One region of the Shewanella scandinavica genome, then DNA from elsewhere that is predicted to be linked to it. Evidence: predicted binding sites of a transcription regulator. Region 1 holds the regulator's gene; each other region holds the start of a gene.

Region 1 (7,632 bases):
TTCGGGTAAGGCTTGCACTACGATCGGCATAAAACCATGGTCTTTACCGCAAAGTTCGGCGCATTGACCACGGTAAATACCGGGTTTGTCGATGCGAGTCCAAGCCTCATTGATAAATCCTGGGTTGGCATCTTTCTTCACGGCAAAAGCAGGTACCCACCATGAATGGATGACATCTTCAGAGGTCATCAAAAAGCGGATTTTGCGATTTATCGGCAGAACGAGCGGCTTATCGACCTCCAATAGGTAGTGTTCACCCTTGGTTTCGGTACCGTCGATTTGTGCTCTAGGGGTTGCGAGTATGCTGTAAAAATCAATGTCTTGATCGAAATAGCTGTAATGCCATTTCCATTGGGAACCCGTGACTTTAACGGTCAGATCGGCGTCGCTGGGATCTTCCATCGCAATTAAGGTTTTTGTCGCTGGTATCGCCATTAAGATCAAAATGATAAATGGCAGAATCGTCCAAGCGATTTCAACTTTAGTGCTTTCGTGAAAGTGGGACGCGACAGCGCCTTTGGATTTTCTGTGGTTGATCATGGCGTAAATCATCACGCCAAAGACCACAAGGCCAATGGCGCAGCAGATATACAAGATGGTCATGTGCAAGTGATAAACCTTGCCACTGATCTCGGTTACGCCAGGGGTCATGTTGAACCGCATGTCCGCGGCGGCCAACGGTGGTGCGAATAACACCACGAGTAAACAATACAACAATTGCTTCACAAGACTTCTCCTCTGCCAATTGCGAATAGCAACTACAAAGAAGAGCAACACAGTAAGTCTCAACTCTATGCAAACTCTTCAGTTCCCAAAAAAGCGTTTTTGACTTCAACGTGCGTTGGCGGCTGTTACTTTTAATTAAGTATTGTTACTGCTGGTATTAGCCACGCTGGCACATACGACTGAAATAAATCTGTTCTCTATTTTTAGTGGCATTTTGAACTCGATTACGGCTCGATTTATTTGCCACGGGCGGCGATATATCATCGCCGACTAAATCAACCATACTTGCTGTTTAAATATTGATCAAGATCACTTATTTATCTAATTGTCTGAAAAATTGCCAAAAAAAAGCCTCACATTCATAGGCGAGGCGGCTTTCAAGGTAAAAAAATAAATGAATATTTAATGTACAGCGCTAAAAAAAGATTGTTGGCCGAAGAGATTGCCTTGCTCAATGCGTACGTCGCCATGTAAGTGACTGTTTACGTATTCAAGCACTATGCCCATGGCGCGGGCACTTTTAGCCACGATTTGCAGGCGACGATTATCGCGTGCATCCAGTGATTTGGTCCAAGTAATAACTGCACTGGACGTACCACTTGTTAAGGCTTTTTCCATCGCCCACAGGGTTTCGACTTCATCTTTCGCGTGCACCAGCAAGACTCTATCCATACGCACGCCAGCGTTGGCGAGCATTTGTTTGTAGCCAATACTCGGTGGGTTGATGAGCACTAACCAACGGCCCTGTTGGCTTAACTGGGCGAGTTGCGCGCTCAGATGGATTAATTCTTGGCGACCTTGAGTCTTAGTTGGCATGCAGGCGATAGGTGCATGGTGCCAGTCATAGTCGGCATCACGTACTTCATCGAGCCACAAGCCAGGGTGGCGGGGTGCATTGCCAAGTAGTTTGTTCATAGCCAATCTCCATTACGGATCACACCGACGGCGAGTCCTTCAATTGTTAAACTTTGATAGCCTAAATCCACTTTAATCGGGGAATAGTCTTCATTTTCGGCGTGTAGATAGACCACATTACCTTTTTTTTCGAAACGTTTAACAGTGACATCGTCGTCGACTCTAGCGACAACCACTTGACCATTTCTGGCTTGTTGTACTTTATGAACTGCCAGCAAATCTCCTTCGAGAATGCCGATATTCTTCATGCTGTCGCCTTTAACCCGCAGTAAAAAATCGGCGGCGGGATGGAACATGCTTGGGTCGACTTGGTAGTACTGTTCAACATGTTCTTGGGCGAGAATAGGTTCGCCAGCGGCTACTTGACCGATAAGCGGTAAACCTGTTTCAGTTACTTCTTCGACTTCCGCAGTCAGACGAATGCCCCGAGATGTGCCTGGCATGATCTCAATGCAGCCCTTTTTCGCCAACGCTTTAAGATGCTCTTCAGCCGCATTGGCGCTCTTAAAACCTAAACGGGTCGCGATTTCTGCCCGTGTGGGTGGCATGCCAGTATCGGCAATATTTCGTTTAATTAGCTCTAAAATTTCAGCTTGGCGTGGCGTCAAAGGTCTCATGGTGTTTCCTGTTTTTCTATACAGTTACTGTTAGTATATACAGTATTATTTGCAGCGCAAGTATTAACCACTTTTTAGCTATGTTGGAGAGAATTAGCGAATATTACCCATAGTCTGGTATTCTACCGGGCTAGTAAACGTACTTAATTGCATAAGAATAATGCCTAAACACGACTCTCTTTGGTTGAAATCATTACGCTGGATCCAAAAACACTTAGTGCACACTATTGTTGTGCCTCAGGATCCCTTTGCCGATCTGAATCTGGATGCCTCCAGACCCCTTGCTTATGTGATGAAAACGGAATCGCTGAGTGACATCGCTGCCCTGAGCGAAATTACGGCTAAGTTAGGACTGCCGAGCCCCTATGAGCCTTTAGTGGCAAATGGTGTAATTGCGCCTCGGGTTGTCTGCCTTCAAGGGCGTAAGCCGCTGTTTGGTGAGCGTGCGGGTAACGAGCCTTTCCTCGAATGCTTTATGCGTTTATTGGCCGTGCATAAGGAACGCCCTGAATTAGACATTCAACTGGTGCCCGTAAGCCTATATTGGGGCCGCACGCCAGGGAAAGAAGACGACACTATGAAGGCGGCTGTGTTTGAGCGGGAAAACCCGACTTGGCTGCGCAAATGCTTGATGATTCTATTCTTAGGTCGACATAACTTCGTACAGTTTTCAAATGCTGTATCCCTGCGATACATGGCCGACGAACACGGCACTGACATGGGGATTGCCCATAAATTAGCGCGGGTCGCGCGGGTGCATTTCCGCCGTCAACGCAAGGTGATGACAGGGCCTGTGCTGCCAAATCGCCAAGCACTGTTTCATTCGTTGCTCAAATCTGAATCGTTGCGTAAAGCGATTCAAGAAGAAGCAGTCAGTAAGAAGATTTCAGAGACCCAAGCGCGCGAGACAGCCATTGAGTATCTCGATGAAATCGCTGCCGATTACTCAGATAGTTTAGTGCGTATTGCCGAGCGTTTCTTAACTTGGCTGTGGAACAAGCTTTACAGCGGGATCAACATTAAAGGCGCCGAGCAAGTTCGCCAGCTGCACCACGATGGCCACGAGATTGTTTATGTGCCTTGCCATCGCAGCCACATGGATTACCTGCTGTTATCGTATATTTTGTACTATCAAGGTATGGTTCCGCCGCACATTGCCGCAGGTATTAACCTCAACTTCTGGCCCGCTGGACCTATGTTCCGTCGCGGTGGTGCCTTCTTTATCCGCCGTAGTTTTAATGGCAACAAGCTGTATACCGCAGTATTCCGTGAGTATTTAGATCAACTGTTTGCTAAAGGTTATTCGGTGGAATATTTCTCCGAAGGCGGCCGCTCACGTACGGGGCGTCTATTGGCGCCCAAAACTGGCATGATCGCTATGACGATGAACAGCGTGCTGCGCGGTATCGAGCGTCCAGTCACGCTAGTGCCTGTATATTTAGGCTACGACCATGTGATGGAGGTAGCGACTTACCATAAAGAATTAAGCGGTAAGAAAAAGAAAAAAGAATCTGTGTGGCAAGTGTTTGGCGCGATCCGCAAACTGGGTAATTTCGGCCAAGGTTATGTGAACTTTGGCGAGCCCATTACCCTGCAAAACTTCTTAAATGAGCGTGCGCCAAACTGGCGTAATGAGGTAGCCGATGATCCTGAGCAAAAACCGAGTTGGTTAACGCCAGCGGTAAACGTGCTAGCGAATCGAGTGATGACAAATATCAACGATGCGGCGGCAGCGAGTTCAGTGACCTTGACGAGCTTAGTGTTGCTGGCGACAGATCAAAATGCCTTAGAGCGCAGTCTGCTGGAACGTCAGCTTGATCTGTATCTGACCCTACTCAAAAAAGTGCCTTACACTACTTATACTTCGGTTGCCGAAGGTGATGGTAAGCATTTAGTGCAGCAAGGTTTAGAGCTGAATAAGTTTGTTGTTTGTGCCGATCCTTTAGGTGAAATCGTGTCTATCGAGGCGAGTCAGGCTGTGTCCATGACTTACTATCGTAACAATATCATCCACTTATTTATTGTACCGTCATTAATTGCGAGTTGTTTAACGCATAATGAGCAGATCCCGCGTCAGCAAGTGGTGTCAATCGTTGCCGATTTTTATCCACTGCTGAAAGCCGAACTCTTCATGGGCATTAAGGATGTACCTGCCTATGTCAATCAAGTGCTGGATTTCTTCATTGAACAAGGGTTAGTAGTCGAAACTGATACCTTAACTGTCGTGCCTGAACACACTAGCCAACTATTATTGTTAGCCAGTTCAGTGAGCGAAACTCTGCAACGCTATGCCATTATTTTCAATCTGTTAGCAAACAGACCTAAGATGGAGCGCTCAGAACTTGAGTCTGAGAGTCATCTACTCGCCCAGCGTTTAGGCGCTTTGCATGGCATTACCGCGCCTGAGTTCTACGATAAGAAACTTTACGGCACCTTGAGCGTTAAGCTCAAAGAATTGGGATATCTAGCGGATAACCAAGATAAGTCCAATATCAATCGCATACGAGATCAAGCCAATAGCTTATTACGTCCGTCAGTGAAACAAACGATAGTGGCGAGTGTCACCGCGGAGCATACAGTTTAATGGCAAATCATATGAATGCGGCTAAGCATAAGCCCGCAGGTAAGTCCTTGCTCGGCGGCGCCATGATTATTGCTGGCACGACCGTAGGTGCTGGGATGTTTTCTCTGCCCGTGGTCGGTGCAGGTATGTGGTTTGGTTATTCGATTTTAATGTTATTAGGCATTTGGTTTTGTATGTTGATGTCGGGCTTATTGTTGCTCGAAACCAATTTGCATTTCGAACCCGGTGCCAGCTTCGATACTTTAAGCAAGCAAACCTTAGGGCAGTTTTGGCGGATAGTGAACGGCGTTTCTATCGCGTTCGTGCTGTATATTTTGACCTATGCCTATATCAGCGGCGGTGGTTCGATTGTGAATCACAGCTTGCAGGGCATGGGAGTTGAGTTACCGCAAAGTGTTGCTGGGCTAGTGTTTGCCATAGTGTTGGCTAGTATCGTATTGATCAGCACTAAGGCCGTGGATCGCATTACCACGATTATGCTCGGCGGTATGATCATTACCTTCTTCCTCGCTATTGGCAATTTACTGATCGAAATCGATGTGACTAAGTTGCTCGAACCCGATGGTAATAGTAGCTTTTCACCTTATCTGTGGGCGGCGCTACCCTTTGGTCTTGCCAGCTTTGGTTACCATGGTAACGTCCCCAGCTTAGTGAAGTATTACGGCAAAGATTCTTCCACCATTATCAAGGCGATTTTCGTCGGCACCTTTATCGCGCTGGTGATTTATGCCTGTTGGTTAGTGGCGACTATGGGCAATATTCCCCGCAGCCAGTTTATCGATATTATTGCCCAAGGCGGCAATATGGGCGTCTTGGTGGGCGCTTTGTCCGAGGTGATGGCGAGTAGCTGGTTGAACAGTATGTTGACCCTGTTTGCTAACTTGGCCGTGGCTTCATCTTTCTTAGGGGTGACCTTAGGTCTGTTTGATTATCTCGCCGACTTGTTTGGTTTTGATGATTCGCGCTCTGGCCGGATGAAAACCGCGTTAGTGACCTTTGTGCCGCCGACGATTTTAGGATTACTGTTCCCCGACGGCTTCTTGGTGGCGATTGGCTTTGCGGCATTAGCGGCGACTGTGTGGGCGGTAATCGTCCCGGCGCTGATGGCCTATAAATCGCGGCAGCTATTCCCCGAGAGCACAGGTTTTAGAGTGATAGGCGGTACGCCGCTGATCATTCTTGTGGTGTTATTTGGCATAGTCACGGGGGCTTGTCATCTGCTCGCGATGGCAAATTTACTGCCGCAATATTCCTAATTTGTTTCGATGATTTAAGCCCTCTGCGTGAGGGCTTTTTTGTATTTAGCGATTGAGTTTTGTCTTACAGATCTTTTTAACCTGAATACTGGACAGAAATACAAACTCAGGCTTAACTCGAATGATTGTAAAAACGAAGGAGCCAATGATGAAAATTACTCAGTACGCACAAGGACATGCATGTTGGGTTGAACTCGCAAGCCACGATTGGCAAGCTGCTAAGGCATTCTACCAAGCGTTATTTGGTTGGGACTCAGTTGACATGCCGATCCCCGAAGGTCATTTTTCGCTATTCAATTTAGCGGGGGATGATTTAGGTGCCATGTACCAAATCCCCGAGTCAGAGTCGCAGATCCCTAGCCATTGGCGAGTCTACTTTGCCGTTGATGATATGGATGCCAGCATTGCAGCGATTCAAGATGCGGGTGGCCAAGTGCACATGGGGCCGCATATTGTTGCTGACGCGGGCGTGATGGCGCAGGTGAGCGATCCACAAGGCGCACGTTTTGCGCTGTGGCAAGCGAAGAATCATATCGGTGCTCGCCGTCAGGGCGAACTCAATACCCTTTGCTGGGTTGAGCTGGCATGTAAAGAACCTCACGCTGAAGAAGCCTTTTACTGCACAATATTCCCTTGGACTAACTCGCCCAGCGACATGCCGGACATCGAATACTCTGAGTGGCAAGTTGATGGTCAATCCATCGGCGGCATGATGACCATCATGCCCGAATGGGGCGATATATCTCCCCATTGGCTGCTTTATTTTGCAGTAGCCGATTGCGATGCATTTGCAGAAAAAGCCCAAGCGTTAGGCGCGCAAGTGTGCATTCCGCCCAGTGATATCCCCGATGTGGGTAGATTCTCTGTGATAGCCGACGCCCAAGGCGCCACCTTTGCGGTGATTAAGCTTAATCAGATGTGACTGGCATATTAAGGACTGTCATTAAGGTTAAAAACGGCGACGCTAAATCGCCGTTTTTATTTGTCTAACTATTTGTTTAATTAGCGTTATCAATCATGATTGTTTCAGGGCAGGAGCCTTTTGAGGCCTTATTGGCTTTGGCGAGTAGGCTAGGTAAGGAGTCAGAGGTTTTAATGACTTCGGGCAAGTTAATGCGGATTTCACTCAGTAATCCCTTGCCACATTCAAGACTCATTTTAGTGTGAGCGCCTTGACCGAAGCTGCCATCAAAACTTTGGTTTAACTCACTTTTACTGACACTCTTACCTATGTTGTCATGAATAAATTTTTGTACCCATGCCGATGCATTGACCGCTTGGGTCAGTTGGGTTGCCAATAAAAAGTACTCGTTAGGGTCTTGGCTACGGCAAGTGCCGTGTTTCCACCATTCGTGGCGTTCTAAACAGGTGCCATATTGGGCGCTTGGCATGATTTCTTCTAAATTTTTGCGCACCGATGGGTTAAGTTCAAGCTCAGGATAAGTACAGAAATCATTTGGTTGCAGTTTGACTGTGCTGCAATAGCCATAACGTGTGCCGCATTGTTGTTTGTTCGGCCACAGTCCGTGCAGGC
Region 2 (7,632 bases), on a different contig from region 1:
TTTCAGCCAGAATGAGTAATGAGTCCGGCAGTTTGCCGTGCTCAAAACGCAGACGGTTTTCAGGATTGGCAAAGTGCTTTGTCTGGGTATCGCAGTAGTGGGCCACTTGGTTGAGCTGGGCGATAAGATCGCCTAAGTGATCTTGCATCGCCTGCGCAGGAGCAATAATGTTGTTGCTCTTTATTTGGTTTTGTAACTTAGCGCAGGTTTTGCCAATTTTTTCGAGCCAGTCACAGGCGCCCCTCAGCGTGGCCTGTGCACTGGAGAAATCCCGCGCCACAATCGGTAAGTGATGTGCCTCGTCGATAACATAAAACACGTCTTCGGGATCGGGCAATATCACGCCGCCACCGAGCTCTAAGTCGGCGAATAACAAGCTGTGGTTGGCGATGAGTACATCCCAGGTATCGACATCTTCGCGGGCTTTATGGAACGGGCAATTTCTGTGGCTGGCGACTTGACGATGACAGCTGTGTTTGTCGCAGGCGATTTGTTGCCACAGGTGATCAGGCAGCGGTACGGCTAAGGTATCGATTTCGCCATTCCAGCGACCTTCGTTATAGTCTTTTAACAGGCCATGCATCATAGCTACTTGGCTGTTGTCAGGCTTAGTTTGCCACATGGCCATTTGTGTACTGTTGTCGTCACCGATGAGCATCGCCAGTTTCGATAGACACACATAACGTTGTCGACCTTTTACTAGGCCAAAGCGGAAATTTAAGCCGGATTGCTCAAGAAAAAAGGGTAAATCTTTATGCAGTAATTGTTCTTGCAAGGCGACGGTTGCGGTAGCTATACAGACCTTTTTCTTGCTCGCTAATGCCAGTGGAATGGTACCGAGGATGTAAGACAATGATTTACCGATCCCAGTGCCTGCTTCGACCACGATAATGCGTCTATCTTTGTCATAGTCGCCGGCGAGGGTCTTAGAGATTTCCGCCACCATATAGTTTTGTTCGCGGCGCGGCCTAAAATGAGGCAAGGCGGTAGCGATATCCTTATAGATGGCGCGGATCTGGGTTTTTACATTGTCAGGTAACATGCGTCACTACTTTATCGAATTAATGCTGTACATAATAACAGTGATTGCATAGCCTAAGAAACTTTTCTGCCATTTGGCGGCATTTAAATTGAGTAGCTATACGATTTGGGAACCCATGCGATGAAGCCAGAGGCAACAACGGCCGTTAGTGTACAAGGTCGAGTCTTAACACGCCATGCGATTCATCGTCATGGGAGTTTAGTGTTGCAGTATTATCTGGCTACCGCCCAAGGCCCTGTGCTGGTGGAAGTGCAAGGTACTGAACACATTTGTTTTTGCCATCAAACGGATGTGGCGGCTCTACAGTTACAAACGCCGGGTCAAGCATTGCGGTTTGTGCCATTAGCACTCAAAAGCTTTAAAGGCGGCGCTGTCAGTGGTGTTTATGCCAAATCGAGCAACAGCATGCGTACCTTACAGCGCATCGCTAAAGATGCCGACATCCCCTTATTTGAAGCCGATATTCGACCCGAACAGCGTTATTTAATCGAGCGGTTTGTGGCGCTGGATGTGGCATTTTTAGGGCATTTCTCTGCGACGAGTAACATACACGCGCCGACTAGCGACAGTCTTGAGGCTAACTCGCTGCCCGTGTTTATCGCCGAGCGGGCAAAGAGTATTGCTCCCTTGATGGCGGTGAATTTACGCTGTATTTCACTGGATTTTGAATGCAGCTTTGAGGGGTTACTCTATTCGGTTGCGCTATATGGTCAAGACAGTAGCCAAGCCGAGGGGCAAGGCAGCCTCAAGCAGACTTATGAAAAAGTGATCATGGTGGGCGAAGCTGAATCAAACGCCCCCGAGTATATTGAATGGGTGGTCGATGAAGCTGCACTTATTCATCGATTAATCGCGTGGTTCCATGAGTTTGATCCTGATTTTATTATCGGTTGGTCAGTGGTGAGTTTCGATCTCGCGCTATTGTCACGCCGTGCATTATTACACCGTATTCCACTCACCATTGGCCGCGGTGGCGCTATGCTCGATTGGAAGGTTGATAATAAATTTCGCCCAGAAACCTTAGTCTTACCGGGCCGTGTGGTACTCGATGGTATCGATTGGCTTAAGGCGGCTTTTTATCACTTTGAGCGTTTCTCGCTTGAATTTGTGTCGCGGCAATTATTAGGTGAAGGCAAGGCCATTCATAACGTCGATAATCGCGTTGAAGAAATTGACCAGCTGTTTAAGACCGATAAACAAGCCTTAGCGCATTACAATCTTACCGATAGCCGCCTAGTGTGGGATATTTTTACTCACACTCAATTGTGGGATTTTGCCCTCGCGCGTGCCGAACTGACAGGTTTAGAACTTGGGCGAGTAGGGGCTTCGGTGGCGGCGTTTAATCATTTGTATTTACCGCATTTACATCGAGCGGGTTATGTCGCTCCAGCAGAGCCTGCCAGTGATGGCATTGAAAGTCCTGGCGGCTACGTGATGGATTCTGTGCCGGGTCTTTATAAACACATCTTAGTGTTCGATTTTAAAAGTCTGTATCCCTCCATTATTCGCACCTTTTTGATCGATCCTAAGGGATTGATTGAAGGCTTGCAGTTGCCCGAGTCTGAATGTGTTGCGGGGTTTCTCGGTGGCCGTTTCAGTCGGCAACAGCCTATTTTACCTAAGCTTATCCAAACCTTATCTGAGCAGCGAGAAAAGGCCAAGCGTGAACATAATGCGCCGTTATCCCAAGCGATAAAAATTATCATGAACTCGCTGTATGGGGTTTTAGGTTCTCAAGGCTGCGTGTTCCACGATGCAAAGTTAGCAAGTTCGATCACGATGCGCGGCCATCAAATCATGAAACAAACCCGCGCATGGATAGAAGAGATGGGCTATCAAGTGATTTATGGCGATACGGATTCGACCTTTGTCAGGCTTGGCAGCGAGCCTGATCTCTCAGACATTAACGCCTTGGGTAACAGTCTGGCGCAGGATATCAATGCTAAGTGGCAGGCTAAGATCTGTGCTGATCACCAAGTTGAGAGTTTTCTCGAGTTACAGTTTGAACGGCATTACGAGCAGTTCTTTATGCCAACCTTAAGAGGCTCATTAGAAGGCAGTAAAAAGCGTTATGTTGGCGCGTGGCGCAATGCGAGCGATGAACTTGAGCTTATCTTTAAAGGTATGGAACAAGTGCGCAGTGATTGGAGTCCCTTAGCGCGCAAAGTCCAAGAGTCACTCTATGAGCGAATGTTTAACCAAAGGGATATCAGTGTTTATTTAGCCAGCGTGTTTGAAAAATTGCTTGATGGTCAGTTGGATAATGATTTGGTATTTCGTAAACGCATGCGGCGCAATATCGAAGATTACACGGCTAAATCTTCACCACATGTTAAAGTCGCCCGGCAACTATGCGACTTAACAGGTGATACCACTTTTGGCAAGCGTGGGGCGCAAATTGACTACCTGATTACTGTAAATGGACCGGAACCCTTACTGTACAGAACGTCACCAATTGATTACCAATACTACATTGATAAGCAAATTGGCCCTATTGCAGAGCCGGTATTTTCGATAATGAAACTAAACTACATGGATATTGCGTCAAAGCAGTTGCTGTTAATATAGTGTTTTTAATGTTCTTTGTGTGTTGCTATAGGTGGCGAATGTAGCGTTTTAACCTGTTTTGTAGAGGTTAACTGGTTTGTTTTTGTGATGTTAATCGACATATTCTTTAGGTTTCGCTTTGAGGGGATATTGAAAATTTGCTACCCTTTAAGTGGAAATTGTAAGGAAATATAACAACGGAATGACGTTGGCAAAACATAAACAAAAAAAGGTTAAGCACCAAATGAACAAGACGTTAGTAGCAACTGCGCTTGCAGCCATGTTTTTAGTACCATCAGTCTCGGCTATCGAGATCTATAAAGATAATAAAAATGCCGTAGAAATCGGTGGTTTTATTGATGCACGCGTGATCAACACTCAAGGGGAAACAGAGGTTGTTAACGGCGCATCTCGCATTAATTTTGGTTTTAATCGTGAGTTGACTGACGGTTGGAAAGCCTTTGCTAAATTAGAGTGGGGCGTAAACCCAGTGGGTAATAGCGATATTGTCTATAACAATCGCTTCGAATCTGTTCAAGAAGAGTTCTTCTATAACCGTTTAGGTTACGCAGGTCTGTCCCATGACACTTATGGAACACTGACTATCGGTAAGCAGTGGGGTGCTTGGTACGATGTCGTTTACAACACTAACTACGGTTTTGTGTGGGACGGCAACACTGCAGGTGTTTACACTTATAACAAAGATGACGGCGCGGTAAACGGCGTGGGTCGTGGTGATAAAACGGTCCAGTATCGCAATGCCTTTGGCGATGTTAGCTTCGCAGTTCAAGCGCAGTTGAAAAACAGTAGCTTCTATACTTGTGATCTTAGAAAATTAGATGGCGGAAAATATGAGCCAGAAGTAAGTCAGGAAGAATGTGCTGAACGTTGGGGAAATGGTGCTGATGATGCTCAGCAAGTCGAGTTTAACTATACATACGGCGCTGCACTAACATATAAAGCTACTGACATGTTGACGTTGACTGCCGGCGTTAACCGTGGTGAATTTGAAGTGAGCTATGGTAACGGCGAACAAACCACAGCGGTTGATCTTATCTACGGTGCAGGTATCACTTGGGGTAACTTCGATAATAATGGCTTATATGCTGCTGCAAACGTTAACAGACAAGAAAACCATGATACTGACAACATTGGTCGTTTGATCAAAGATGCCTATGGTATTGAAAGTTTAGTTTCTTACAAGTTTGACAATGGCCTACGTCCATTCATTTCTTACAACGTGCTTGATGCCGGTAAAGATTATGTTATCCAGCCAAACTTCAATGCCAAACCTACAGATGAGTTTAAGCGTCAGTTTGTCGTTGTCGGTTTGCACTTTGTGTGGGATCCAAACACAGTTCTGTACGTAGAAGCACGTAAAGATTACAGTGATTTTTCTGGGGAACATGAAGCCAGAATGGCACTTTCTGAATCTGACGGCGTTGCAATCGGTATCCGTTACACGCTCTAAGTTTCAGGTTCTTTGAAGTAAGAACCTTTTCAGATATTACCCAAAAAGCCAGTCAGCAATGACTAATGCCACTCGCTTAAGAGCGAGTGGCATTTTTACTTGGATATTTCACCGTTTTCTTTAGCACCACACGCGGGTAGCTGGGTCGTTTCCTCTTCGGAGGTAAAATCAACCTCTTGCCATTTTCCCTCAGTCGTTTTAAGTGCTGTGGGATCGCTCCTGGACTCCCTCTGTCGCTCCAACCAAACTCATCCTGGATTAAAAACAGGGCATTAATGAAACTTATCCTCTGTGGTTCAACTTTATGCTGCACTGCCATTGCGGCCATCTCTTGCCGAACAATATTGTAGGTCGTCAAGATACCCCATAATTCTTGATACACCCCATCCTTCTTCTTACTGCGCAGGACGGGTTTATTTTCCAGTTGATATTGCTTCAGCTCGCCATAACCCCTCTCTATCTCCCATCGCTGCCAATACACCTTGAGCAAATCGTTCACTGAATAAGTGTTGGGGCATAGACATGACGTGATAAACCCTTTGATATCACCTTTGGGTGACGGAATAAGGATAAGGCGAGCTTGCCAGCGCTCCCCCAGATAAGGCGCTTGCTGTTTAGCTTGGGGTGATACCGGCATCTCAACCAGATGGTCATACTCTGAGAATGACTCGATAATTCTATAGCGGGTCTTAGACTTTATCGGGGTTAACCAATGGGTGTTTGCACCGCTTCCTTGCCAGCTGATGAGCAATTCGGCAGACATAAACCCGCGGTCAAACAACGTGAGCGAATGCTCGGGAGCTGAGCCAACCAATTGCTGTGCATAGTGAATTTCACTGTGGGTAACAGGCCCAAAAGCCGCATCAGAAAGTAAGTGGCTGCGAGTAGGCATTAAGGTGACCGCCAGCACAGAGGGAAAAGAAGCCGTGCTTTGTGCAAAGCCAAAGTGATGTTTTTCTTCAGTGTTATGCGTCTTAAAATACGTCCCATCAACACTGAGCAATTTCAATCCAGCAATCTCATCAAATTCGCACTGTGTTTCCCACTGTGCAGCGGTTGTTTTGAACAAATAACGCATGGGCTCTGAACCCAACTTTTCTTTGGCTTTGATGATGCTACTGGTCGCCAGTGGCGGGAGCTCCCCCTTGGCGTCGGGAAACGCCAGTGAGAGCGTATCACAGACTTGCTGAATCGAGCGGTTACGCATCAAACCAATGCCTAGAACCAACCAAACCGCTTGCTCTGCAGGGGAACGGCGGGTTCGAAGCGATGCCCTGCCAGTTTGTTGCACAGCCTCAGTCACCCAATCCATGGGAACATGTTTGGCGAATACATCAATATCCTGCGATTGGCAAAATTCCGCAGTAACGAGTAGCTCTTTAGAAAATTCAGACATAAACAATCAGCCGCAACTTAGGTTGCGGCTGATTATGAAGCCCTTGAAAGATCGTTCAACTACTTAAAACGATCGGCATTAGTCAGCAATGACTGGCTTTTTATTGAAAAAATGACCCGTCCCGAATAGCGTTGACACGTTTCAAACTCATTTTGGAGAGTATATTTATTGGTACAGCAAATCTTTAGTCCTTGTGCAACATTTAAATTTTTCATAATCCTTCGGCAAAAATCAGTGTTCACTTTAAAAGTTCTGTAAGCCGCAAAGGAGCGTTTTGAAGTTTTTTCGCTCTCAAATATTTGATTTAATTTAATTATTAATTTTTCTTGTATCAAGACTTTATGATTTTTTCTCCTTCGCTGTATAGAGCATGACAGCCTATGCAAGTGCTAAACTTATGGTTAGGAAGGCATTTTGTTTCAGAGAAAATTAAGCATTAAGACTTACTGTTGCATTTGTTGTTTTTTTTGCTTAACCATTAACGATGTTTAAGTTATTGTTTTTATTGTTTTTATTGTTTTTTGCGATTATCTTGGTGTAATACTTTTGTTTTATTTTTGTTGATACTTTCTTGGGTGTGTGTTTCTATTGTTGCAACTTGTTTAGCTGTGGTCTTTTTGTGCCTCAGAAACAGTTTAAAAATAAAAACAACTAGTACATCGGGAGATAGTCAATGCATAAAAACAATTTTTTAGCAAACTCAGTACGTTTGGCTCTTGTTGGTGGAGTTGCTGCGTTAGCATTTACATCAGTAGCTGCTATTGCCGCGGAAGCTCAGGGCGAGAAGATCGAGCGTATTGAAGTTACTGGTTCAAGTATTAAGCGCACGGATATGGAAGGCTCACTTCCGATCACTGTAATTTCAAGAGAGGATATTGATAGAACTGGCCTGACTAGTGCTGGTGATTTAGTCCAATCTTTACCATCAATGCAAGGATTTACAACTGACGCAGATTCAGTTGGTGGTGGTGGTGGTGGTGTAAAATCTGCTTCTTTACGTGGTTTGGGTTCAAGTTACACACTCGTCTTAATGAATGGACGCAGAATGGCGCCCCGCGGTTCAGGCTCAACAATTGATTTGAATAGTATTCCTCTTGCGGCAATTGAGCGTGTAGAGGTATTAACTGATGGTGCTTCTGCATTGTACGGTTCAGATGCTATTGCGGGTGTTGTTAA
Region 3 (7,632 bases), on a different contig from region 1:
GTTATCGTCAGAGCTGAAACTCACGCCGCCAGCCAGAATGGAGGCCAAACTCTCAGAGCTGACTTTAACCCCAGTCAGCGAAGCATCAATTTTAACACCGGAGACATTCCAAAAGTGAGAGTTTTTCTTCACTAATCGCGCGTATTGCTCTTGAATAAAGGCGCTGATGATGACCCTTTGATTACCATCTAGACGATAGCTGACCACGCTTCCAACCGGAATTTGGCGGAAAAATATCGGCGAGCCAACATCGAGCGAACCGAGTTTGTCTGAGGTCAATTCGATCATCACACCTTCTGAGCCGATTTGCATCGGCGGTGGTTGGCGTTCTGCTTCAAAAAAGGTCGAGGCATTACCTTTACCCGGTTGAATCGCAATGTAGTTACCCGAAAACAGTGCATCTAAGCCTTCAACACCTGTGATGCTGGCCTTAGGGGTGACAAGCCAGAAGAGGGTCTCTTTATTTAAGAAAGGCTTAGCACGGTAGTCCATCATGACTTTAACGTTTACGCCCTTGAGATCTTCATCTATGCCAATGTCTTTGACTTTACCGACAGTCAAGCCTTGGTATTTGACTAAAGTTTTACCTACGTCAATCCCAGTGGCGCTCGGAAAGTGAATTTGAATTTCAACGCCCGATTCTTTAATGCTCTTGATGCCCAGCCACGCCCCCAATGCCAACGCGACAATAGGCAGTAGCCAAATGGGCGAAAAGAGTTTTTTCTTTACAACTTTCGGCGATTCAATTTGTGTCATCTTGAGGTTCCAATCGATCCCAGAGTAAACGAGTGTCTAACACTTTTGCGGCTAACTGAGTTAACAGAATAACCAAGGCAAATGCGGTCGCGGCAGGCGCGGGTTTAGCATCGAGTAGTTGTCCCATATTCACTAATGCCACTGTGATTGAGATGACAAATAAATCGAGCATAGACCAACGACCAATCCATTCGATGATGTGAAAACCCACCATCAATTTTTTTTTTGAAATCGGAATATCAAAGCTGATCGCACACAGATAAATGGATAAGCCGATGATTTTAATCCATGGCACTAAAATACTGGCAGTAAACACTATCACGGCAATGGGCAACATATCTGAATGCACTAGATGCAAAATGCCCGAAAAAATCGTGTCGTGCCGTACTTGCCCTTGGTTGGTCAGCATAGTGATAGGGTAAATGTTGGCAGGTACCAGTAAGATGGCAGCGGTAATCAACAAAGCCCAACTTTTTTGCAGGCTAGAATAGTCCCTTACATGAAGTTCGGCTTCACAGCGTTGGCAGTGGCTGAGGTCACTACTATTGAGCTGGCGGCAGACCTTACACAGACACAGGCCGATATCTTTACCTTGTTGCTTCATATCAGCGATGACCTTCCAATAACGTCCACATGTGCTCTAAGTCGTACTCTCGTTGCAGAAACAAAGTCACGAGAAACAACATAGTGAAGCAAAATGTGCCCATACCAAAATAAATATCGGAAAAATCAGAAAGCTGGAACGATGAAACCAAAAAGCTGATCACATAAATTTCTAGCATAGTGAGCTGTGATAATACCCCATGAAACTTCAATAATTGCTTTAATGAGTTACGCCAAAAAAGACGACTCAGTCCCCATTTCACAATCAAAATCTGCGTCAGTATCGATAACAGTAATAAGCCTGGGCCAATCACAGCGGCGGCAAGCACGGCTAAACCAACGACCCAATAACCTTGGTCAAATACCGCAAACGCGCCCTGAAAAACCGTGGTGGTGCGAATGCTGCCGAAAAAGTGAATTTCTAGTACGGGTAAAAAATTGGCTGGAAAATAAAACACTAGTGCCGAGATACATAGGGCGAGCATGCCATTTACAGAGCAGTAGGGAGTGTCATAAAGTGCAGTACTGCAACGGGGGCAAAGGGCTCTGACACCGCTTGGCAAGGCACGTTTGCGGACTGCTAAATCGCAGGAACGGCAAAGGATTACTGAATTTTCTGCTGCGTTTTCATGCATATAAAAATATATATTAGCCTAAATAGGAGTAATAACAGCGAGATCGGTGCAAAGTGTAGTGCTAATCAGCCGTTCTGCACAGTCTAGCGCTTTATAATCTTGGCAACGAAAGTACGCTAATAATATCAGATTAATCAGAACACTTGCATCACAAGTTCAATCTATGTCACTCTAGTTACTGTATATAAAAACAGTGCGAGGGCAGTCATGGCAGTAATAACACAGTTTGTCGTGGTCAGAGAAGGGGTTGAAAAGATGACATTCACATCTAAGAAGGAGGCTGATGCCTACGATAAGATGCTCGATATCGCCGATAACCTTATCCCCTTCATTCAAAAAGCTGATTTAGGTATAGATGAAAGCGTGGGCGAAAAGCTCGCATTCTATTTTGCTAACAATAAAGATGAGCTGACGAACTTGCTTAAAGGTGTCGTTCAGGTTAATAGTACGCCAACGAATCCACCTGCTGCGAAAAAAGCGGCTAAAAAGACCGAAGCAGCAGAATAAAATTGTTAGGAAATGTAATGAAATCGAAATTTTATGAGTCACTTAACCGTCAAGCCTTGGCCTTATTGGAAGGGGAATACGACCTTGTTGCGGCAATGGCGAATTTTTCAGCCTTACTCAATGATAATTTGACTGATCTGAACTGGGTGGGATTCTACGTTATGCGTGGCGAACAACTCGTATTAGGCCCGTTTCAAGGTAAAGTGGCTTGTACACGCATTCCGTTAGGAAAAGGCGTGTGTGGTACGGCGGCATTCACCAATCAAACCCAGCGAGTGGCCGATGTTCATCAATTTGATGGCCATATTGCCTGTGATTCTGCCAGTAATTCTGAAATCGTTGTGCCAGTTCGTGCCCAAGGTAACGTGGTTGCCGTGCTCGATATTGACAGCCCAATCTTCGATCGTTTCGATGAAGAAGACCAAAAGGGGCTGGAATTACTGGTTAAAAGTTTTGAAAACTGCCTATTTGATTAATTTGCGTACAATAACGCATAATTCATAGTCGCAATCGGTGGCGTGCGCCTTATAATATGCGCCTGCACGCATTAAGCTGGTTTGATCGGCATGCAATGAATAAGCTTAGTGTTTTGAGCTGTAAAAATTTGTTAAGGTATATTTTTTTTAACTTTAGTAAACGCGGCTAGGATGCTAATTTGTACGTTGACTCAATATTGAGTTTAACGAAGATAAACGACACGTAAGAAGTTGATATATATCACCTCGAATCGATGTCCCTTTTTGACTGTGGAAGTAATGATGGAATCAACAGAAAAGTTGACCGACACCAATGCAATTTTGGCGTATTTGTATGAAACATTTCCTTTGTGCTTTATTGCTGAAGGTGAAACTAAGCCATTAAAAATCGGATTGTTTCAAGATTTGGCTGAAAGGTTGGCTGATGATTCTAAAGTCAGTAAAACTCAGCTCAGAGTTGCCTTAAGACGTTACACCAGCAGCTGGCGCTATTTAAAGTGCGTTAAAGCGGGCGCACAACGCGTTAATCTGGATGGCGAACCTTGCGGCGAGTTAGAGCAAGAGCACATTGACCATGCTCAAGCCATGTTGAAAGAGAGTCAGGATAAAGCGAAAGCGAAACGTGCAGCACTCGCACCTAAGCCTGCGTCGAAGAAAGCACCTAAAAAGGTGGCTGTTCCTCAACGTGCTAAAACTGAGCGTCCTGCTAAGCCTGCGCCTAAAGCAGCGCCAGTCGTAAATTATGTCCAAGCACAATTGACTGATTTAACGAAAAAACAACGCGTCAATGTTAAGTTAGGTATGACACCCGTAGCCGGTGTGATTACTGATATTAACAAGGAAGATATTCATGTTCAGCTTGATAGTGGCCTAACGATTAAAGTTAGAGCAGAACATATCCTGCTGTAATCATTTTTTAAAACGGAGTAACTTGTTGATGCGAAAACTCACTTTGGCTACCTCGATCGCCACTGTTTTTGTCGGATTCTCGGCTTGGGCCGTACCACCCACGATTCAAATCAGCGAGTTACCCACTCTCAAGCAGGAAGCGCAACATAAGGTCGCGAGCAAAAGGGTAACGGACTTATACACTCGTTCGCACTATCATAGATTTAATCTTGATGATGCCTTTTCTACGCAAATTTTTGACCGTTATCTACAGCAGTTAGACTATCGCCGCAATGTGTTAACCCAAGCGGATGTCGATAGTTTTAAACCTTATGCTACCCAATTCGATGACATGCTCAGTTCTGGTGAACTTGAGCCTGCCTATAAAATGTTTGATATCGTCCAAAAGCGTCGTTATGAAGGCTTTGTCTATGCTTTATCCCTACTGGATAAAGAGATGGACTTCTCCGCCCCTGGCGATGCCTATGAGTACGACCGTGACGATGCGGCATGGCCAAAAGATCAATCCGAGATCAACGAGTTATGGCGTCAACGTGTTAAATACGATGCGCTAAATCTAAAACTCACAGGTAAAAAATGGCCTGAGATTGTTGAGATCCTGCAAAAGCGTTACAACAACGCCATCAAACGTTTGACTCAAACCAACAGTGAAGACGTGTTCCAAGGCGTGATGAATGCCTTCTCACGCAGCATTGAGCCGCATACGAGTTACCTGTCACCACGCAATGCTGAACGTTTCCAAATGGAAATGAATTTAAGCCTTGAAGGGATTGGTGCTCAACTGCAACTTGAAGACGATTACACTGTTATTAAAAGCTTAATTGCTGGCGGCCCTGCGGCTGGCAGCGAAAAACTGTCGCCGGAAGACAAGATTGTCGGCGTCGGTCAAGAAGGCGGTGAAATTGTTGATGTGATCGGCTGGCGTTTAGACGACGTGGTTGATCTGATAAAGGGGCCTAAGGGCAGTAAAGTCGTACTGCAAATTTTACCGAAGAAAGGCGGTTCGAATGCTAAGCCATTCGACGTTACCTTAGTACGCGATAAAATTCGTCTTGAAGACAGAGCGGCAACCTCTAAGGTGATTGAACCTAAAGACGGCGAGTACGCTAATCGCAAAGTCGGCGTGATCCATATTCCTGGTTTCTACATGAACCTGTCACAGGACGTTGAAAAAGAGCTAGTGAAGTTAAACGAAGCCAAAGTTGAAGGCATAGTCATCGACCTTAGAGGTAACGGTGGTGGTGCATTAACAGAAGCCGTGTTGCTGACGGGACTCTTTATCGATATGGGCCCTGTGGTGCAAATTCGTGATGCTGATGGCCGTGTGTCTGCGCACCGTGATAACGATGGCAAAACCAGTTATGCGGGCCCGTTGACTGTGATGGTTGACCGTTACAGTGCTTCAGCCTCTGAGATTTTTGCTGCCGCATTGCAAGATTATGACCGCGCGCTAATTGTCGGTGAATCTAGCTTTGGTAAAGGTACAGTGCAGCAGCATAAGAGCTTAGGCCGTATCTACGACATGTATGAAAAACCAATTGGTCATGTGCAATACACAATTCAAAAGTTTTATCGGATCAATGGTGGCAGCACTCAGCTTAAAGGTGTGACACCAAACATTGCTTACCCAAGTGCGTTAGAGCCAGGTGAGTACGGCGAAGCTGAAGAGAAAAATGCATTGCCTTGGGATAAAGTGCCAATGGCACAATATGGCACGCTCAATGATGTGACGCCTGAGTTAGTGACTAGCCTTGAGGCCAAGCACCTTAACCGCATCAAAAGCAATGTAGAGTTTGCTTATATCAATCAAGATATTGCCGACTTTAAAAAGCACCACAAAGAGAAGACAGTTTCTCTGGTTGAAAGTGAGCGCATTGCCTCCCGCGAAGCCGATGAGAAGAAAGTCCTCGATAGAACGAACGAGCGCCGAGTCGCCAATAGTTTAGCACCAGTTAAATCAATGGAAGACATTAAAGACGAAGCCGAATTGCCAGACGCATTTTTAGATGAAACGGCTTATATCACTTTAGATATGGCTGATGCGCAAAAACTGGCTAAAACTAGTGCTAAGTAGGCGCTAGTCGAGTCGATTTATCCAATATCAAAACGCGCTTATGGCGCGTTTTTTCTTATTTAGATCAGCGTTAAAGGGATCGAAATGACACAAGCTCAAGCAAAATATTTAAAAGATTATCAAGCGCCACTCTTCACGATAGACACGATCGACTTAGCCTTTAATCTGGCGGGCAATGAGACTCAAGTGCAGGCGATAAGTCGGGTAAAACGCACTTCTAAGCATACCCAAGCCCTAGTGTTGGATGGTGAAGACTTAACTGTGATCTCGTTGACGGTTGACGGCGAGGCAGTGCCTTACCATGTTAGCGCGGGTCAATTAGTCTTAGAAACTGCGCTTGATGAGTTTGAGCTGAACATCGTCACTAAGCTCGATCCCGAGGCCAATTCGAGCCTTGAAGGCCTGTATATGTCAGATGGTGCCTACTGCACGCAATGTGAGGCTGAGGGCTTTAGACGGATCACTTATTTCCTCGACCGTCCTGATGTTTTAGCCAAATATACTGTGCGCATCGAAGCCGATAGAGCCGCATTCCCGTTTTTACTGAGTAACGGGAATTTGATTGATCAAGGCGAATTAGAGGGCGGTCGCCATTATGTTTGCTGGCAAGATCCGTTTCCAAAACCGGCTTACTTGTTTGCCTTAGTCGCTGGCGATTTTGATCTGTTGCAAGATGAGTTCATTACCCGCAGTCGCCGTAAAGTGATCCTGCAAGTGTTCGTCGATAAAGGTAATTTACATAAAGCACACCATGCGATGGCATCGCTGAAAAAATCCATGGCATGGGATGAGAGTCGTTTTGACCTCGAGTACGATTTAGATATTTACATGATAGTTGCCGTCGACTTTTTCAATATGGGAGCGATGGAAAACAAAGGCTTAAATATCTTCAACACTAAATATGTGCTTGCAGATACGTTAACGGCTACCGACGAGGATTATCACGGTATTGAATCGGTGGTAGGCCATGAGTATTTCCATAATTGGACCGGAAACCGCGTGACGTGCCGTGATTGGTTCCAGCTAAGTTTAAAAGAAGGCTTAACGGTTTTTCGCGATCAAGAATTCAGCTCCGATTTAGGCTCACGCGCTGTGAATCGAATTCACGCAATCAAAGTGATCAAGAATCAGCAATTTGCCGAAGATTCTGGCCCAATGTCCCATCCCATTCGTCCAGAATCTGTGATTGAGATGAATAATTTCTATACAGTCACTGTGTATAACAAGGGCGCTGAAGTGATCCGCATGATGCACACTTTGCTCGGCGAAGAAAAGTTTCAAGCGGGGATGAAACTGTATTTTAATCGCCACGATGGCCAAGCGGTCACCTGCGATGATTTTGTGGCGGCAATGGAAGATGCCAGTGGCGTGGATTTAACCCAATTCCGTTTATGGTATAGCCAAGCGGGCACGCCGATTGTGACTGCGATGGACAGTTTCGATGCGCTAACGGGCATTTACCAATTAACCCTTAAACAAAGTTTAGCGAACTGTGCATCACCCTTGCATATCCCGTTTAGCATCGAACTCTTAGATGCCAAGGGCCACTCTTTAGTGAATGAAGTTCTCGACTTTACTCAGGCTGAACAAGTGTTTAGTTTTGAGGGATTAAGTCATAAACCGGTGGTTTCGTTACTACAAAACTTCTCCTCGCCCGTTAAATTGCAATATC
Region 4 (7,632 bases), on a different contig from region 1:
TCGGCCAATACCTTCGAGTACTTTGACCTTAATGGCCGCTTCGATGGCGACCCAGATTACTACACCAACAAACGACCTTGGTGGCAGGAGGCGATTGACCAGCGTGGCTTGTTTGTTGGCGATCCTGCGGTCGATGCGAACGATGGTTCAATTTCTGCCACGGTTAAAACCCCTGTTTATGCTGCCAATGGTGAGCTGATTGGGATCGGCGGCATGGATATCTTGATTGATACTATTGGTAAATCCCTGCTGGCACCGATCAAATACCGTGACTTTGGCCAAGCTTTCTTGATGACAGACGAAGGCAAGCTAGTGTATTTCCCTGGTTTTTCCGAGCGTTTCCCGCCGGGCTCCTTGGCGAATCAAGTGGATACTCAGTTTAAGGACACATCAGGATTTTCGGCATTACGACAACAGATGCAAAGGGAAGCGCAAGGGTTTGCTAATGTTACATTTAATGGCGTTCCCCAGCGGGTGAGCTTTGTGACCGTGGGCGGCGATTATCCCAAACAAAAGTGGCACTTAGCCTTTATGTTGCCCCACGAAGTGATTGAAGCACCAGTGACCGCCGCGTTCTGGAATGCCAGTATGGTCGCCATAGGTATCATGCTGCTAATGGGCGTGACGGTATGGTTGATGTTGCTGCCCTTTAGACGCCAGTTAGCTAAGTTATTGGATGCGATGGAAGATATCGCCGAAGGTGACAGTGATTTATCAAAACGTATTCTAATGGATCGAGAAGATGAGTTAGGCAAACTTGGCGATGCCTTTAACCGCTTTGCCGAGAAAGTGCAGCATATGTTGTTAGATACGCGCAGCTTAACCCAAGAGGTTGGGACGGGCGTTATTGATGCGCGGCAGATCTGCGACTTAGCCGTGTCGTCGGTCTCATCGCAAAAGCAGCAGATAGATTCGGTTGCCACCGCCGCGACGCAAATGGCGCAAACCAGTCAAGAAATGGCTGTCAGTGCCCAGCGGGCGAATGATTTTGCCCAGAAGGCGCAAACTCAGGCCCACGATGGTACACAGATTGTTTCCCGTGCGACCGAAGGGATGAAAGCGCTGTCACAGCAAGTGATTGCGGCGGCGAAAGTGATTAAACACTTACGCAATAGCTCAGAGCAAATCGGTGAAGTCTTGAGCGTGATCCGTAATATTGCCGAACAAACCAATCTATTGGCATTGAATGCGGCGATTGAAGCGGCGCGTGCGGGTGAGCAAGGCCGTGGCTTTGCTGTGGTGGCAGACGAAGTGCGCACGCTGGCATCCCGTACCCAAGATTCTACCGCTAACATTCAAGGTATTATTCACACCTTGCAACAAAGCGCATTGCAGGCCGAGCAAGTGATGGAATCGGGCGTTGAGCAAGCGAAAGCGGGGCAAGAGCTAACGACTCAGGTCGAAGCGGCACTGAATGATATTGCGACGGCGATTATGTCAATCCAACAGCAAACGGTTGAAATAACCGTAGCAATCGATCAGCAAGCCGTGGCAGCCGAGGAAGTGGCGCTCAATGTCGATAATGTGCGGGGGTTGTCGGATCAGTCTTTGCTTTCGAGTCAGGACTTGTCGCAAAGCTTGCAAGGCTTTGAGGATATGACCCGCGCACTTACTCGCAATATCGGCCAATTTAAGATTTAAGCCTGAGTTGGTCAGTGAACTATTTGCTCACTGACCATCAGCTCAATCACGGCATCACTCATAGTGCACTCACAAAAGGAGCTTAGGCTCCTTTTAATTTTAGGTTTCCCGCCCGATCCCCGCTAAATTGATGACGAACACTTGATTACTGTTTTTATATACAGTATTTTGGCGTTAGAGGAATTCAACGTGCGAAAAATTATTCACATCGATATGGACTGCTATTTTGCGGCAGTGGAAATGCGCGACTTTCCCGAATACCGTGGCAAGCCTTTAGCTGTGGGCGGCAGCAGCGATCGTCGTGGTGTTATTAGCACTTGCAGTTACGAGGCACGTAAATTCGGTGTGCGTTCGGCGATGGCGACCGCTTATGCCTTTAAGTTGTGTCCCGATCTCATTTTGGTTCCTGGGCGGATGCAGGTTTATAAAGATGTCTCACTGCAAATTCGTGAAATTTTCTCCCGCTATACCCCATTGATTGAGCCGTTGTCCTTAGATGAAGCCTATTTAGACGTGAGTGAGTGCCAACAATATAAGGGCTCGGCGACCTTGATTGCGCAGGCCATTCGCCGCGATATCTTAGCCGAAACGGGGTTAACCGCTTCGGCTGGCATAGCACCAGTGAAGTTTTTAGCTAAGGTTGCCTCGGATTTGAATAAGCCAAACGGCCAATATGTGATTACCCCAGAGACACTCCCTGAGTTTGTTAAAACCTTATCGCTGCGTAAAATTCCCGGTGTCGGCAAAGTCACCGCCGAAAAGCTCTCCTCGCTTGGTCTCAATACCTGTGGTGATGTGCAAGCCTATTCTAAAGCTGAGTTATTGGCGCGATTCGGTAAGTTTGGTGGTGTCTTGATTGAACGTGCCCAAGGCATAGATGAGCGGGGCATTTCTGCCGACAGGGAGCGTAAATCGGTGGGTGTTGAAACCACGTTAGCGAAGGATATTTATAGCCTAGAGCAGTGCCAACAAGTGATGCCAGGATTGATCCAAGAATTAGCCCTACGTTTGAGCCGCAGCGCTAAGGAGCGCAAAATTCACAAGCAAGTGGTCAAGCTCAAGTTTAATGATTTCAAGCAAACCACTATCGAGCATCGCAGCGATGAAGTCTCGATTGTGATGTTCTATGATCTACTCGCACAGGCGATGGCAAGGCAAGAGGGGCGCGGCATTCGCCTATTAGGTATTTCGGTCGGCCTCGCCGATTCTATCCTCGCAGTGCCCGAAATCCCAAATGCCCAGACTCAGCTTGATTTAGCGCTCTAGCTGTTTACTGAGTCGATACGCCGCAGACTCACGCCTGAATGGCTCAATAAGCCTCGGGTGGATTTGCCAACATAAAATCAATTAACAGTCTGACCCGTAAGGGCAGGTTGTCCCGATCGCGATACATCAAGTAGGCTGTGCGCGGAATACCTTGCCATTCTGGCAGTATTTGAACGAGCTTGCCGCTTTGTATCTGTTCACTCGCCATGCTGATGGGTAATAGTCCAATACCGAGCCCCGCCACTACAGCCTGACTGGCGATCGCCATATCATCGACGGCTAATTTGATGTTACCTCTTGGCTCAAACTCGACATTTTGCCCAGTGCTTTTGTGCTGTAAACGCCACGTTTTTGTGGGCTTAGCGATGATAACCGGATGCAGATCCAGTTCTTCTATGGATTGCAGTGTATGCCACTGGATTGCCGGTGTGCTGGCGCAAAGCACAAAGCTAATCGTGGTAAGTGGCCTTGCAATCCAATCGGGATCTTTAGGTTCGCCCACTCGAAAGGCGATATCGATGGCGTTTTCACTGACATCGATATTCATGTTCGACAGACTTAAATCGATATCAATATTGGGATAATGCCGTTGGAAGGCGTTGAGTGATTCACCCAGCCAGCGATAGGTTGTATTGATGGGCGCCGAGATCCGCAATTTGCCAACCGCTTGATGTTTATCCGCATGCAACTCACCGGATACCTGGTTTAACTCGATAAACAGCGGGCCGCAGCGTTCGAGATACCGCTGACCTGTAGCGGTAAGGTTGACTCTATGGGCGTCTCTGTGCAGTAAACGCAGGCCTAATGATTGTTCTAACAGATTGATTCGACGGCTTAAGGTTGAAGGTGGAATGCCTAAGTGCTGCGCCGCGAGCTTAAAGCTCCCTTGTTGTGCCACCACCCAAAATAAGCGCATATCGTCTAAGGAATAATTAAGTTTCATATTTGGAATTTAAGCTCTCAATCTTGTTTGTTTTAATAATATATGAAACTTATAAACTAAGCTCAATCCCAATTACCTCCCTAGAGTCCGATATGAAATCCCATACACCTTACATGACAATTGTTTGTCTACTGATTTGCGTTTTTAGCTGGGGCAGTGTGTTTCCGATTGCTAAGCGAGTGCTGGAGGAGATGTCAGGGGAATCCCTCGTATTCTGGCGTTTTACCATTGCGGCTGTGACTCTGGCGTTATATATCGTTTTTACTCGTCAGGCTTGGCCCAAATTGAGTTTGGCGCAATACATTGTCATAGCGCTAGTAGGCGTGATTGGTGTGGGCGGCTTAAATCTGGCGTTATTTAATGGGCTGCAGCACACCTCTGCCGCCAATGGCGCCTTGATTATGGCGCTCAGCCCGCTGGTGACTTCAATCGTCAACGCGCTATTACAGCGTGAATGGCTCAGCAGGCAGCAAGTGTTCAGCTTAGTGGGCGGTTTGGCGGGCGTACTGTTAGTGATCACTAACGGCAGTATGCAGCAATTACTCAATTTTAGTTTTAGCCAAGGTGATGTGATGATTGCCGCTGGCATGTTGGCGTGGAGTGGTTATACCATTTGTTCGCAACGGGTCGGCCATTGGTTGCCTGTGTTGCCCTTTACCTTGCTGAGTATGATAGCAGCCAGTGTGTCTATGTCCGTGGTTGGGCTTGGCCGAGGTGAGTTTCACCCTTGGCAGGAGTTGATGGGGCTGTCGACGACGGCTTTGTCTAGCGTGCTCTACATAGGTTTGTTCGCCACTGTGCTCGGTTATCTGTTTTGGATTAACGGCGTTAAGGCGCTTGGCCCCGCTAAGGCATCGGTCTTTTTTAATCTCGTGCCCGTTTTTGCGGCATTAACGGCGTTAGCCATGGGGCAGGCGGTAACGGAAATTCAATTGGTGGGTATGCTGATAGTAATCCTTGCGTTGATGTTACCTATGTTAGTCAACCTACGCGCGGCAAGAGGCTTAGTGGTTAAGCGCTGCTAATCTATGCTAGCTTTGCTGTTTAAATATAAGGGAGCACCTGAATTCAGATCATCACTGCGACAGGTTTATGCTCCCTTATTCGGTAGAGGGGACTTTTCAAACATCACTGATTTACAAAAGGTAACTTATATAAAAACTTTCACTCTCAACAAATTACAGTTTAAAACGACTGACCAGCGCCGTGAGGTTACCCGCCATTGACGAGAGTTGTACGCTTGCGGCGTAGATTTCATCAGTGTTGCGTAAACTGTCCTCCGACTGTTCGGCAATGTGTTGAATATTTTGATGACTCTCATTGGCCATAGTGGTTTGCGCTTTGGCAGCGAGGGCGATTTGATTATTCATTTCGCTGATCTGGCTCACCATTTCTGCAATATGCGCTAGGGCTTCACCGGCATTACTGGCGGCTTCGACGCTTGAAATCGCCTTTTCATTACCGATATTAATTGCCGCCACAGCGCTTTGGGTGCCATTTTGCACATTGGCGATCATCAATTTAATTTCTTCGGTGGATTGGTGGGTCTTAGAGGCGAGGGAGCGCACTTCATCGGCAACCACAGCAAAGCCGCGTCCTTGTTCGCCCGCTCGCGCCGCTTCAATCGCTGCGTTAAGGGCTAATAGATTCGTCTGCTCGGCAATAGATTGGATCACCTCAAGCACGCGGCCGATATGTTGGCCTTCTTGTTCGAGTTTGTTGATCTGCATTTCGGCTGAGCCTACATCTCCTGCGAGTTCACGAATTACATTGATGGTTTTTTTCACTCTCTCTTGGCCATCGGCGGTAAAGACATCGGCTTGTTTCGCGGCATCGGCGGCATGACTGGCACTGACAGACACTTCTTGCACTGAGGCAGCAATGTGATCACTGGCATCGGCGATTCTATGGGTGGCCGCCTGTTGATCCATCAAGGTATGTTTTGCCGTGGCACTGGTTTTGGCTAGCCCTTCGGCGGCGACATTCAGCTCCGAAGTAGATTGTTTAAACTGCGAGATAATGCCGTGTAAATTATCGAGGAAGTGATTGAAGGCATTGGCAAGATCACCCAGTTCGTCCTTAGAGGTTAGCTGGATTCGCTCGGTCAAATCGCCATCACCATCGGTAATGTCGTGGATTTTCGCGAGCAAAACTGCGAGTGGCTTACTGATGAGTTTAGGCAGCGCAACGATGAACAGAATGCAGATCAGGATACTAATCGTTAAAGCAATTAACTGCATCTGCTGCCCACGATAGGCGTCATCATCCACTTGGGTGACGGCTGCTGCCGTGTTGCTGTTTAAGTCATCGATCAACTGATTAATATTTTGATGCAACTGCTCGAATTGCGTCGCTGCTTGGCCAAAGCTCAGATCAATGGCGGTCGTGCGACCGTTACGGCCATTTTGGGTGCGCTGATTGCTGATTTCAGAAGTGGTGGTACTCCACGCCTCGAAACTGCGATTTAATTCATTGAGTTTTTCTTTTGCGAGGGGACTAGTGGTCACCTTGGAAAACTGATTAAGGTGTTCTTTGACCAAAGATATACTATTAGTGTGCTGTTTTAGAAGGCTATTATAGGAGTCAGTGCCCACGTTAACGAACATCAGGCTACGTTCGGCAACTTGCGCTTGGTAAAGCTCTTTATCAGCTTGCAGCAGTTCAGATTGGCTCGGTAAGTATTCGAGTGCGAGCGTATTTGCGCTGTTATTTAATGCTTTAAGCCCTAAGATGCCAGTTGAAGAGGCGAAGATGACTACGCCAGCGAGTAGCAGACTCGGGTAAGTCAGTTTCTGGTTAACGGAAAGATCTTTATACCATTCCATAGCCACGCCCTCCTTGATTGATACACTGAAAGGTGAGGGCCGCGATAACCACGAAATAAAAGCGGATGCGGCCCATCACTGGCGTTTTCTGGCTATTAGAGTCCGAATTGATCTAGGTTGATCCCTATGGTGATAGCACCAATTGCGGCATCGCCATCCATGACGGGTATCGATATTTGTACCAGATAAGCTTGGGAGCTAGTGTCAAATTTGACCGGACCTATGTGCTTATCGCCTTTGCCATTGGCGAAGGATTTTTGCCATTTATCCTCATCACCCTGCCAGTAGTCCGAGGTTTTACTGGTCATGGCGACGTTAGCACCTTGATTATCCATGAGGAAAATTTCTTGGTAGTAAGGTTGGCTGGCTTCGAAGGTGGTGAGAAACTTGGCCGCTTCGTTGTTCATCAAGGACGACATAAAATCATCAATCCCAGCGGTGGCGATCCATTTTTCATCTAATGTTTTGATCGAATCTAAACTTTTGCCTTGAGCATTTTGCGCTTTAACGGCATTCACCAGCACCACTTCTTTACCTAATGGCATCAGTGAATCGGCTAGATCGATAACGGCTTGGGGGACTTCTTCGGCGAAACTGAGGTTACTGCTGAGCAGTAGTGCGGCGGCTGACAAGATTTTACCAAATTTCATGATCTCTATTCCTTAAGGTCACTGTATTGAAGGGGAAAGCGGCTATCTCTAAAAGCGCGACAAGCAAAAATACGTTCAGGTTAGACAAAACAACTATAGTAGAAAATTCAAGTTATTCAGTTCTTTCATAAAAATTTTATCAATGGCATTTCTACACACAAATAGAAGGCGCGATAAAAAATAAGGCCACATCTGACTTGAGCAGATGTGGCCTTGAATTAAGTGCCAATTGAGTGAGCTAGGCTAACTTTAGACTAGGGCGTTACGCCTTAACTGGAATACGCTCGAGTACGGCTAATAATAAGGT

The links. Region 1 encodes LexA, which represses DNA repair genes until DNA is damaged. Its sites were predicted from a motif close to TACTGTATNNNNATACAGTA; they were not measured.
Region 2: dinG (ATP-dependent DNA helicase DinG) is a predicted target of LexA. The motif match lies at 1,066-1,085, and genes of this name have one in related genera.
Region 3: Q4Q50_RS12675 (YebG family protein) is a predicted target of LexA. The motif match lies at 2,171-2,190, and genes of this name have one in related genera.
Region 4: dinB (DNA polymerase IV) is a predicted target of LexA. The motif match lies at 1,788-1,807, and genes of this name have one in related genera.

The regions. Positions count from the first base shown of each region.
Region 1 covers NZ_JAUOES010000003.1:167,713-175,344, forward strand. Annotated here, with positions in the region: gene coxB (cytochrome c oxidase subunit II) at 1-726, opposite strand, end outside; gene Q4Q50_RS03480 (cell division inhibitor SulA) at 1,129-1,641, opposite strand; gene lexA (transcriptional repressor LexA) at 1,638-2,258, opposite strand; gene plsB (glycerol-3-phosphate 1-O-acyltransferase PlsB) at 2,419-4,842, shown strand; gene mtr (tryptophan permease) at 4,842-6,098, shown strand; gene Q4Q50_RS03500 (VOC family protein) at 6,247-7,020, shown strand; gene Q4Q50_RS03505 (ribonuclease T2 family protein) at 7,097-7,632, opposite strand, start outside.
Region 2 covers NZ_JAUOES010000036.1:19,792-27,423, forward strand. Annotated here, with positions in the region: gene dinG (ATP-dependent DNA helicase DinG) at 1-1,042, opposite strand, end outside; gene Q4Q50_RS20685 (DNA polymerase II) at 1,163-3,610, shown strand; gene Q4Q50_RS20690 (porin) at 3,834-5,060, shown strand; gene Q4Q50_RS20695 (IS4 family transposase) at 5,137-6,456, opposite strand; gene Q4Q50_RS20700 (TonB-dependent receptor) at 7,130-7,632, shown strand, end outside.
Region 3 covers NZ_JAUOES010000013.1:16,518-24,149, reverse strand. Annotated here, with positions in the region: gene Q4Q50_RS12690 (PqiB family protein) at 1-756, opposite strand, end outside; gene Q4Q50_RS12685 (paraquat-inducible protein A) at 743-1,360, opposite strand; gene Q4Q50_RS12680 (paraquat-inducible protein A) at 1,362-1,994, opposite strand; gene Q4Q50_RS12675 (YebG family protein) at 2,202-2,501, shown strand; gene msrC (free L-methionine (R)-S-oxide reductase MsrC) at 2,519-2,977, shown strand; gene proQ (RNA chaperone ProQ) at 3,260-3,886, shown strand; gene prc (carboxy terminal-processing peptidase) at 3,915-5,960, shown strand; gene pepN (aminopeptidase N) at 6,045-7,632, shown strand, end outside.
Region 4 covers NZ_JAUOES010000021.1:48,649-56,280, reverse strand. Annotated here, with positions in the region: gene Q4Q50_RS16850 (methyl-accepting chemotaxis protein) at 1-1,641, shown strand, start outside; gene dinB (DNA polymerase IV) at 1,831-2,907, shown strand; gene Q4Q50_RS16840 (LysR family transcriptional regulator) at 2,951-3,850, opposite strand; gene Q4Q50_RS16835 (DMT family transporter) at 3,943-4,875, shown strand; gene Q4Q50_RS16830 (methyl-accepting chemotaxis protein) at 5,029-6,675, opposite strand; gene Q4Q50_RS16825 (cache domain-containing protein) at 6,771-7,325, opposite strand; gene Q4Q50_RS16820 (aminoacyl-histidine dipeptidase) at 7,588-7,632, opposite strand, start outside.